DNA from 2 places in the Priestia sp. 40 genome. Region 2 is predicted to be linked to the other one. Evidence: riboswitches for the same ligand, from Rfam matches in the RefSeq annotation. Region 2 holds a riboswitch; the other holds the start of a gene.
The links. A riboswitch is a leader RNA that binds a small molecule or an ion and turns the genes downstream of it on or off. The one in region 2 is predicted to bind cobalamin.
Positions count from the first base shown of each region.

Region 1: another riboswitch for cobalamin. It lies ahead of nikA (nickel ABC transporter substrate-binding protein); the one in region 2 lies ahead of ACO1DI_RS27025 (cobyric acid synthase).

Region 1 covers NZ_JBMPZA010000015.1:447,021-452,242, forward strand. The annotation lists gene ACO1DI_RS17160 (GNAT family N-acetyltransferase) at 479-1,006, opposite strand; gene nikA (nickel ABC transporter substrate-binding protein) at 1,076-2,617, opposite strand; cobalamin riboswitch at 2,764-2,953, opposite strand; gene ftsZ (cell division protein FtsZ) at 2,956-3,960, opposite strand; gene ACO1DI_RS17175 (tautomerase family protein) at 4,320-4,709, opposite strand; gene ACO1DI_RS17180 (hypothetical protein) at 4,877-5,035, opposite strand.
Region 2 covers NZ_JBMPZA010000026.1:161,166-166,387, forward strand. The annotation lists gene ACO1DI_RS27020 (FecCD family ABC transporter permease) at 1-682, opposite strand, end outside; gene ACO1DI_RS27025 (cobyric acid synthase) at 888-2,414, opposite strand; cobalamin riboswitch at 2,507-2,686, opposite strand; gene ACO1DI_RS27030 (YdcF family protein) at 2,834-3,397, shown strand; gene ACO1DI_RS27035 (APC family permease) at 3,456-5,027, opposite strand.

The DNA of each region.
Region 1 (5,222 bases), on a different contig from region 2:
AATATAAATTAATAGAATTTTCTAACTTTTTAAGAGGTGATGGATAATGCTTTCTTTGTTAGGGTTTGGCATGATTGCAACTTTTCTTTCTTTTCAAGTGGGCATTCGGGACCACTATTGTCATGACGATTACAGCCATTTTAACGAACGCTATTTCCCTTTAGACTTCTACTATAAAAAAAGGAAGCCGACTACCATAAGGCAATCGGCTCACACATGTAGGATATTGATTTAACACTAACAAAGTACAACACAACACTAGTAATTATATAATATATTTCATTATTTTGAAAGCGATTTCATATATATTTTTAAAAATATTTTGTTATTTGTTTTTCATAGAAAAAAACCACGTTTCAGCCAATTCGAAACGTGGTTCTTTTCTGTAAGGACTTGCCCTACAGGCTATAAATGTAAGTTACCTTCATTATAGCATGAGCCCATATACAGATTCCATGGTAATTACTGTATGATCTCGTTACATTACAACTCGTTGTATTCTTCTGTCCATGTGCAGCGTATTCCAAGGCTCATCCTGTTCAGCTAGCCTTTTGATAAAGCCTTGTGAAGCCCAAAAAGGAATAGCGCCAGGTAAAAAAGGATGAGTATGCAGATACAACGTGTCATAAAAATGATTTTGGGCAAATTGTTCCACTGCCTTTAACAGCTGCTGTCCGATACCTAGACGCCGGTACGCTGGATCCACATAGCACTTTACAATCTCGGCTGCAGTTCTATGTTCATATCGCTCTTTTAATGCATGAAACCGTCCATCGTAAGCGTATAAACCAATGGTACCAATTACTTGTTGATTTTCCGTGACAGCTGAAAAAAAAGCAGCGCCTTTCGCTTGAACATAATGTTCATTAAAATAAAGCAAATCCACAGGAAGCTGATTTTTTTCCAGCATAGGAAATAGCTCATTCCGCATATTCATGACAAACTGAATCACTTCAGCATCCTTTTCTTTTACTTCTTTAATTTGATACATTTGTACTTCTTGCACGTCTACTGTCACATCCTTTTATCTGTCATTGTATACTTTCTCTTTTTCCTATAGGAACAAAAATATTGACTATGGCATTATGTCTAAATGCTGAGTCAGCATATAATACTCGCTTGGATTTGTTGTCCAGTTTTTCACTTTTTGATTATAAGCAACAACAATGTTTGGATGTACAATCGATGACGTCAGCATTTTCCCATTAATCAAAGCGGTTGCTTGCTTAGCTAACTGATCTCGCTTTGCGTCTTCTACGGTTGAATTTAACTGCTGAATCATTTTTGTTAGTTTATCATCATTAATTCGGCTGGCATTTAAACCACCGCCCGGCAAATAGTTCGTACTCAAATAATAGCTGGCATCTCCTCTAGGTGCTGTGATAAGGCTATACAATGCTAAATCCCAATCGTCTTTTGCCATTAAATATTCATCGCTGTCCTCAACGAGATGAATCTTAATATTGATTCCTAACTCTTTCGCATTAGACTGTATAAGCTGCGCAATTAAAGGAAGTTCTGGCAAAGAACTGTATGTGACAAGAGAGAGCGATAATGGCTTTCCGTTTCTGATTGTTTTTCCGTTTTTGATTTGATAACCTGCTTTCTCTAAGTATCTTTTAGCAGATGCGATACCTCTTTGATCACTAGCTGTATTATCGGCAAACGGAAATTGGGGTAAAAATGGCCCTCGAGCCGCTGCCGCTTGATTGTTCATGATGCTGCTGACAACTTCTTTTCGGTTCAATAAGGCATCGATAGCTTTTCGTACATTTTCGTCTTCTAATGCGTCATTGGTTTGATTATAAAGCAATAAATGAGTGCGCACACTAGGTACTCCACTTACCTTAAAAGACGGATCTGTTTGTAAAGTGCCCAAGCTTTCTAAAGGCGGGCGATAAATAATGTCGGCTGTTCCAGATTGAAGAGCAGCAACTCGCGCATTAGCATCTTCGTTAAATGCAAAGATCGCGCTTTTCAACTTTACTTTTCCATTCCAATAATCCTTATACCTTTCTAATTTCACTTGATTTCCTTGATCAAAAGATAAGACGTGAAATGGACCTGTGCCAATGGGTTTCTTAGCTATATGAGAAGCATCAACGTCTATAATAGCTGTATTTGGATGCACTAATTCAGAAGGAAATTTAGGCATTTGCTCTTTTAATGTAATTGTGAGCGTATGACCATTCGCTTTCATTTCTTTGATTTTTAAAGCGTTTCCCATCGCATAGTTTTGAGTTATTGCTCTTTGAAGAGAAGACCTCACGGCATTTGCATCCAGCGCTTTTCCATTTTGAAACGTGATGTTCTTTTTTATCGTAAATGTCCACGTAAGACCGTTATCTTTTGTTTCCCACTTTTCAGCAAGCCAAGGCTTTATTTTTAAATCGTCGCTGATTTTGACAAGCGTCTCCCCCACTCCTGCACGGACTGCCGTATAATCATCATCGGTATGAGGATCAAGGGTTGCAGGGGTGAAATTAAATAAAAATGTAGCGCTTTTATTCGTTTTCTTTCCTTCTTTTATACTCATACTCTCTTCATGAGGCGTACAAGCAGTAAGACAAAGTAAAACAAAAATTAATATAGATACGAGCTTTTTATTATTTATCATTCATTTTTCCACCTTCTATTTTAATACACAAAAAAAAGCACTTCTAAAAAGAAGTGCTTGTCTTCACAACAAAATTAGATAAACATATCCCCTTGTTTATCCTATTTTTCATTCTGCCAAAACACCTCCCTATCCTCGTAGGTTATTGTGTGCTGTAATTTATGGCAGGTCTCCTGGCTTCAAGTCACTGCCTTATACCGCCTTCCCGTCTCTAAATAGACAGTGGCTTTTTGACATAAGGCTCCTTGTTACAGTGGCGGGACCGCTCCGGATTTGCACCGGATTCCCTTTTAAGGCAATTGAAAAACAATTGCCACCATAAAAGCTGGTTATTTAATTTAGTAGCGTGCTCTTGAAACTCTAGAAGTAGAAGCTGATGGTGAAATATCTTCATCATCAAATCCAGTCGCAATAACGGTTACCATCATTTCGTCCTTTAAATCTTCATTAATCACAGATCCAAAAATCATATTTAAGTCCTGATCAGAAGCGGACGTGACAATATCTGCTGCTTCCTGTACTTCGTAAAGACTTAGGCTGCTGCCGCTCGTAATGTTCAACAGCACGCCTCTTGCTCCATCAATCGATGCATCTAGCAGCGGACTAGAAATCGCTTTTTTCGCTGCTTCAATTGCCCGGTCTGATCCGGAAGCTCGTCCGATACCCATAAGCGCAAATCCTTGATTAGACATGATGGTTTTTACATCAGCAAAGTCAAGGTTAATCAGGCCTGGAACAGCAATTAAGTCTGAAATACCTTGAATACCTTGGCGAAGAACATTATCTGCTTCACGGAATGCTTCAAGCATAGGCGTCTTTTTATCAACAATTTCAAGCAAACGGTCGTTTGGAATGACAATAAGAGTATCTACTGATTCATTCATAGCAGTAATACCGCCTACTGCTTGCTTGGTACGTTTATTTCCTTCAAACTTGAACGGGCGAGTAACGACTCCAATTGTTAAAGCATTTAGTTCACGGGCAATTTGAGCAATAACCGGAGCTGCTCCAGTACCGGTTCCTCCGCCCATGCCAGCTGTTACGAATACCATGTCTGCACCTTGCAGCACTTCTTGAATTTGTTCTCTACTTTCTTCGGCTGCTTCTCTTCCTACTTCTGGATTAGCTCCTGCACCTAATCCTCGCGTTAATGCCGCACCAATCTGCATTTTCACATCTGCTTTAGATAAGTTAAGCGCCTGAGCATCCGTATTAACGGCGATAAATTCTACTCCTTGTACACCGTGTTCAATCATACGGTTAACGGTGTTATTTCCTCCACCGCCGACCCCAATTACTTTAATTCGCACTAGTGGCGATACATCTGCATCAAATCCAAACATTCTAAGTTCCTCCTCAATGATCAAAATTACTTTCTCTTCTTATCCGAAAAAACATGTGAAGAACCTTTTACTCCTATGTGTAACGCGTAACTGTTCTTTTGTTTTACAGATTTTGTACATTTCTCTTTTAACCTTTAAATCTTTACATCTTTATGTAAATTTATTGTTGTTCTAAAATTAGTACGCCGAACTCTTTTATGGCTTTTCCACTCAAAACGGCATATAAGCTTATTGTATCATTCATTTGACAGATGTCTGTATTTAATTTTGAGTAAGATGTGACTAAGAGAATAATATTTTTATAGGCAAAATGAGAAAAAGCCCTTAGAAATAAGGGCTTCTCTAAATAATAAACCGTTTTATAATTTCCCAGTTAAGAATTGAGCTTCTCCCATGCCAAAGCTCCAGTCAGCATTACCGTTCTCAACAATTGAAATCATAATGTCGTTTGGCTGAATACCGCAGCTTTCTCCCAGCTCTTTTACAATTAATCTGTAAAGAGCTTGTTTTTGCTCTTCTGTTCGCTGTTTGCTCGTTACGCTTATAATAACCAAATCCTTGCTTCTCTCAAAGCCCAGACCTGTATCTTCAATGATCATTTCATGAGCAGGATGCTGATGTACAATTTGATAACGATCGCGCTCCGGCACGCCAAAGGCTTCTAGCATCGCTCGGTGCGTAGCGTCTAGCAGTGTTTTTAACTCTTTTTCATCTCTTCCTTCTATTACATCAAATCTAAGTAATGGCATACTAAGTAACCTCCAGCCTTTTGTCTAATGTATTATTGCTTCATCATATCACAACTATCATTTGTAAAAAAAAGATATGCTATTCATAATGTGCTCTCTAGTGAAAGAGACCTCAAACACTTTAATAAAAGCTGAACCTAATAAAAAGAAATGAGCAGCATAACGGCTCATTTCATTAGTATAAAAACATTTATAATAAGAGCTAAAATACATACAGATACAATGGCAATGAGTACGTTCATCACAAGGTTTTGCGAGGATGTTTTGGCTTGTTTTTTCATATCAGCCCGACTCATCTGTTGCTTTTCATGATCACTTTTAGACATCACGTAGCCTCTCCTATTCATCAAAATGTCAGCAGTGTGTAAATGATTTTTTGAGAAACCTTATTTCAGTTCTTTTGTATAAACAGCAGCATATGCAGGTTACCATCAGTTATTTTAGCATGTTTTGTCAAATAAGTGGACTATGAAGCGCTTCAATTTAGTATTCACGGCCAAATATATTTAAATT
Region 2 (5,222 bases):
CATGTAACAGCAGCATAATCGTACCGGCTAAAAAGAACGGCCCTAAAATTTGAATATGCGACCATCCTCTCATTGATACGCTTCCCATTAGCCAATATAAAACCTGCCTTACATCTTCTTCAGGAGACAGAGCCACAATTAATGAAATAAGCGCGCTCATAAAGGATGATAAAATAATCCCCGCTAAGATGATGGTTTCATTGGCCAAATTGCCGCTTGCGAGCTTTGTAATACCAAAAACTAAAAGAAGAGTAATAAATCCAGATACAATACCGACTACAGGCAGCGTGAAGATAGATAAACCAAAAATACTCCAATGAAAATAAATTGCCATGACAGAGCCAAGGGTCGCACCTGAGGAAACTCCGATCGTGTAAGGATCGGCAAGAGAGTTTCTTAATAGCCCTTGAAAGGCAGCCCCTGCTATTGAAAGCGACGCTCCTACTAAAAATGCCACCAGTACTCTTGGAAATCGAATTTGCCATATGATTAAATCCATGTTCTCTGGACCATGGTATAAGGATAGTCCGGTAAGGTGACCAATAATAATTTTAATTGTATCTCCTACGGTTAACGAAACTGTACCAATAAATACGCCCATAATCACCGAAACACATACAATAAATAAACTAACTATGTATAAGATAGATGCTTTGTTTAAAAAAATACGTTTAAAAATCAATACTTTCAGCTCCTCTAGGAAACGAGGCATGATGTTTTACATTACATTAACCATTCATTTTCCTGTCCATAAACCATGTTTCCACCCTATATAGAGTGGGAAACAATTATCTTTTATTTGTTGCGAGTGCTAGACTGTTGAACTAGGCAACGTAGCACAGCGTACTAAAGTTCTCGGTAAAAAAACAAGCGAAAGCCTCTACAAGCTATACTTTTTGTGCTTGCTCCGGGCTTTTATAGTTGTCTATTAAATGATACAGCTTTTCCATATCTACAGCTTCTCTCACATATGCTGCTGCTTTTGAAAAAGACTCCTCTTTTTGCAGACGGCTGTTGAATGTATCCGTAATAGGTGGCAATTTTTTATGTTTGCGAATTTGATTAAGCAAAGCTCTGCGCAAAGCATCGTTATGAAACACATCATGAACATACGTGCCAATGATGTTTTCTTTAACCGTTCCTTCTTTTTGATCATCTACCACCGCAAAGGCTTCCGTCATGCTTTTAGAAACCGTCTTTCCCATATGAATTTCATAGCCTTCAATCGAAACCTTCTCACTCTCTAACTGAACATATCCAGAAACTCTTTCTGTTTTTTTGCTGGTTGTCATAACGGTTTCCACTGGAAGCAAACCCAGCCCTTTAATAGATTCAATCCGGGACTCTACTGCATCGGGGTCCGTAATCGTCTCGCCTAACATTTGATATCCCCCGCAGATGCCAATAACGTGAGCGTTCGTTGCGTTCAAGACTTGATTAATGGCTAGAGCCAGCCCGCTTTCTTGTAAAAACTGCGCATCTTCAATCGTATTTTTGCTTCCTGGTAAAACAATTAAATCAGGCGTACCTAGTTGTGATGGCTTGGTTACAAGCCTCACATGACAGTCTTCTTCTAAGCTTAAAGGATCGATGTCTGTAAAATTTGAGATGCGTGGGTACGAAATAACCGCAATATCAATTTCTTTTAACGGATTCACAAGGGTTGAGTAATTTCTGAGGGATAATGAATCTTCTGCGTCAATTTCCACGTCGTGCATATAAGGAATAACGCCTAGGACCGGAACGCCCGTGTATTCTTCAAACCACTTTAGCCCCGGTTTTAACAGTTCTAAATCTCCTCGGAATTTATTGATTAACACCCCGACAACTCTGGGCTTGTGCTCAGCTGGAAGCAATTGAAGAGTTCCTACTAGGCTCGCAAAAACTCCACCTTTATCAATATCTCCTACTAACACAACAGGCGCTTGGGCTATCTTTGCTACGCGCATATTTACCAGTTCCCGATCGTTCAAATTGACTTCAGCAGGACTTCCAGCACCTTCAATCACAATTCGATCATAATGACTGGCAAGCTCTTTATAAGACTCAGTGATAACGTTCAAACCTTCATTAAAAAATTCTTGCCGATACTGAAAAGCAAACATATTACGAAGCGGCTTTCCATGAACGACAATTTGAGATTCATGATCACGAGTTGGTTTAATTAAAATAGGGTTCATATTAGTTGTTGCTTCTACTCCAGCAGCTTCTGCTTGAATTCCCTGCGCTCTGCCAATTTCTTTTCCATCCATTGTAATGTATGAATTGAGCGCCATGTTTTGCGATTTAAACGGTGCAGTTTGATAGCCGTCTTCTTTAAAAATACGGCAAAATGCTGTAGCAATCATGCTTTTTCCAGCGTCTGAGTGCGTTCCTTGAATCATAAGAGGTTTTCCTTTTTTCACTTTATCCACTCCCTACCACATAAAAAAACCTTAACTGTAAAAGTCAAGGTTTGGTCATGCGCTCATTAACACATTGTCTTGACTTATTTCTCCCACCGAAAAATAAGGGGTTTTTAAAAGCAGGTCTCCTGGCTTATGCTTCATTTTACTTCTGCACCCTTCCTAGTTTGACTAGTGGGTCTTTGCAGGTTCATCCACATTTACAGTAGCGGGGGCTGCACCGGATTCTCACCGATTTCCCTATTATCCTCCTTAGAGGCACTTTTAAAATCATTTATTCTTTATTGTAACGAATTTTATAACCATTCACAATAACGATTTTCTTCTATTATTATATATTACTGTGTTTATACTTATTTGGGTCTCGTATGCTATAATAACAATTATTTTCCAAACATCTTATGAAATAGCTAGGAAGGTGCTCACAGTTGAAGAAAAAAATGATTTATACCTTTATTGGTTCGCTTGTTCTTTATATAGTAATTATATCTTTTTGTATGTATCAAACTGCCCACAAGTCTGTTCCACAAAACGCAGATTATGTCCTCGTTTTAGGTTCTAAAGTAGATGGTGATCAAATGTCTCCTAGTTTAAAAGAGCGAGCAAAAACAGCTTTATCTTATTTAAAGACTCATAAACAAACAAAAGTTATCGTAACGGGTGGAAAAGGATCTGATGAAGAAATTTCTGAAGCAGAGGCAGCCTACCGTTTTCTACGAAAAGCAGGAATTAAAAAGAATCGCATTATAAAAGAAGATCAGTCAACTTCTACTTTTGAGAATTTTATTTTCACCAAAAAGAAAGTTGATATTCAAGATAAACGAGTCGTGCTTGTTAGCAGTGATTTTCATCTGTTTCGCGCTTCTATTATTGCCAAGCGCCAAGGTTTTGATGTTTATCCTTTAGGCGCAAAGACACCAAATTCAATTAAACTTCAAGCCTACTTTCGTGAGTATGCTGCTATATTAAAAACATGGCTGTTTGATAAATAAATAGAGTACACGCCTATACAAACGAAAAACACGGCATGAATTCATGCCGTGTTTTTTATTAATCATCTGTATCGATAACTGCTTTTGGTAAACCTGTGTATTTCGCCCAGTAGAAAATACCGAGTGAAACAAGAGCAATTAAAATTAAGTCAAGTGGGTTGCTTAGCACACCTTGTCCTCCGCCAAATGAACCTAGATAAGAGATAACAAGCATAATAATATAATAAGCAACTAGCCACCAAGCAGATTTAAGCTGCTGTGCAAATTTCACAACGTCAGTTGGTACGTATTTCTTAAACGCTACGTAGATAACAACCATTAGAAGCTGTGATCCTAGCAGCCAAGAAATTGTTGTCCATCCTGACCAGTATACGATGTATGAACAGAAGATAAATGAAACAGGAGCAATAATGCTCATGCCTTTTAATTTGAAAGGTTTTTTAAGATCTTTTGCATTTACTCTGAATGCTGCAGCTGAAATTGGTGCGATAGCATAAGACAGAATAAGTGCTACTGAACATACGTTTACTAGCGCTTCCCAAGAAGGAAATGGCAGTGTCCAGAATACGGACATTCCAAATGATAGCCATAGTGACGCACGTGGAATTCCTGTTTTCTTATCTACTTTTGAGAAACGTTTAAATAGTGTTCCATTACGAGACCAAGCATAAACTAGACGAGAAGTTGTATTCATAAAGATGTTTCCGTTACCGCCTGGTGATAAAATAGCATCAAAAATAACAAGCGTTACTAACCAGCCAAGGCCTAAAATAAGTGCAATATCTTTAAATGGTAAAGAGAATTGCTCTTGAATTGTTCCCCATCCTCCTGATAGCATATCAGCCGGGATGTTACCGATGAACAATACTTGCAGTGCTGTGTAAATAATCGCTGAAAGTACAATACAGATAATTAGCGCGATTGGAATATTACGCTGCGGATTTTTAACTTCACTGGCTACCGAAACAATAGGGTGAAGTCCTAAGTAAGCAAACATAACGCCACCTGTTGAAATGGCTGCTTGAATACCATTAAAACCAAACGGAGCAAAATCGCCAGTTGTAAAGTTAGCTGATTTGAAGTGATAAGCTAACACGACGATAATTGTAAGAGGAACCGCATATTTAAACACAGATATAATGACATTTGACTTAGCAAATGCTTTTACACTTACGTAGTTAATAATGAAAAATAGTGTTAATAACGCGAACTGGAATAGCCATCCAATCGTTGTAGGCGATTCAGAACCATGTTTAGTTAGACCAGGAATCCATACAGCAACATACTGACGTACAGCTGTTACCTCAATGGCAATTAAACTTGTATAAGCAATAATGGTAATGAATGAAATTAAGTAACCTACTAAATGACCATGTGAATAAACCGGATAACGGATAATTCCACCGGTACGCGGCAGCGCTGCTCCAAGTTCAGCATACACTAAGCCGATAAGTAAAATAATGACTCCGCCAATCAGCCACGAAAAACTTCCGGCTGGACCAGCCTTTGACGCCACGTTACTAACCGCAAATAACCAGGCGGAACCAAAAATAGCTCCCATCCCAATTAACGTTAGGTCAAGTAACGATATTGATTTTTTAAATTTTCCTTGATTTCCTTGATCAGACATAAAATCCTCCTTTAAAATTCCCACTCCACATATCTACGCCCTTGCGTCCGATATGGGATTCTTTACATCATCCTCCTCTTACTAAGACCTCACAAGTGGATATGTTAACAAATATTCTCTAAAAAACCAAGTTAAAAACTTTATTTTTTTACAAAACATCATTGAATTGCTTATGTATAGCGCATTAATTCCACC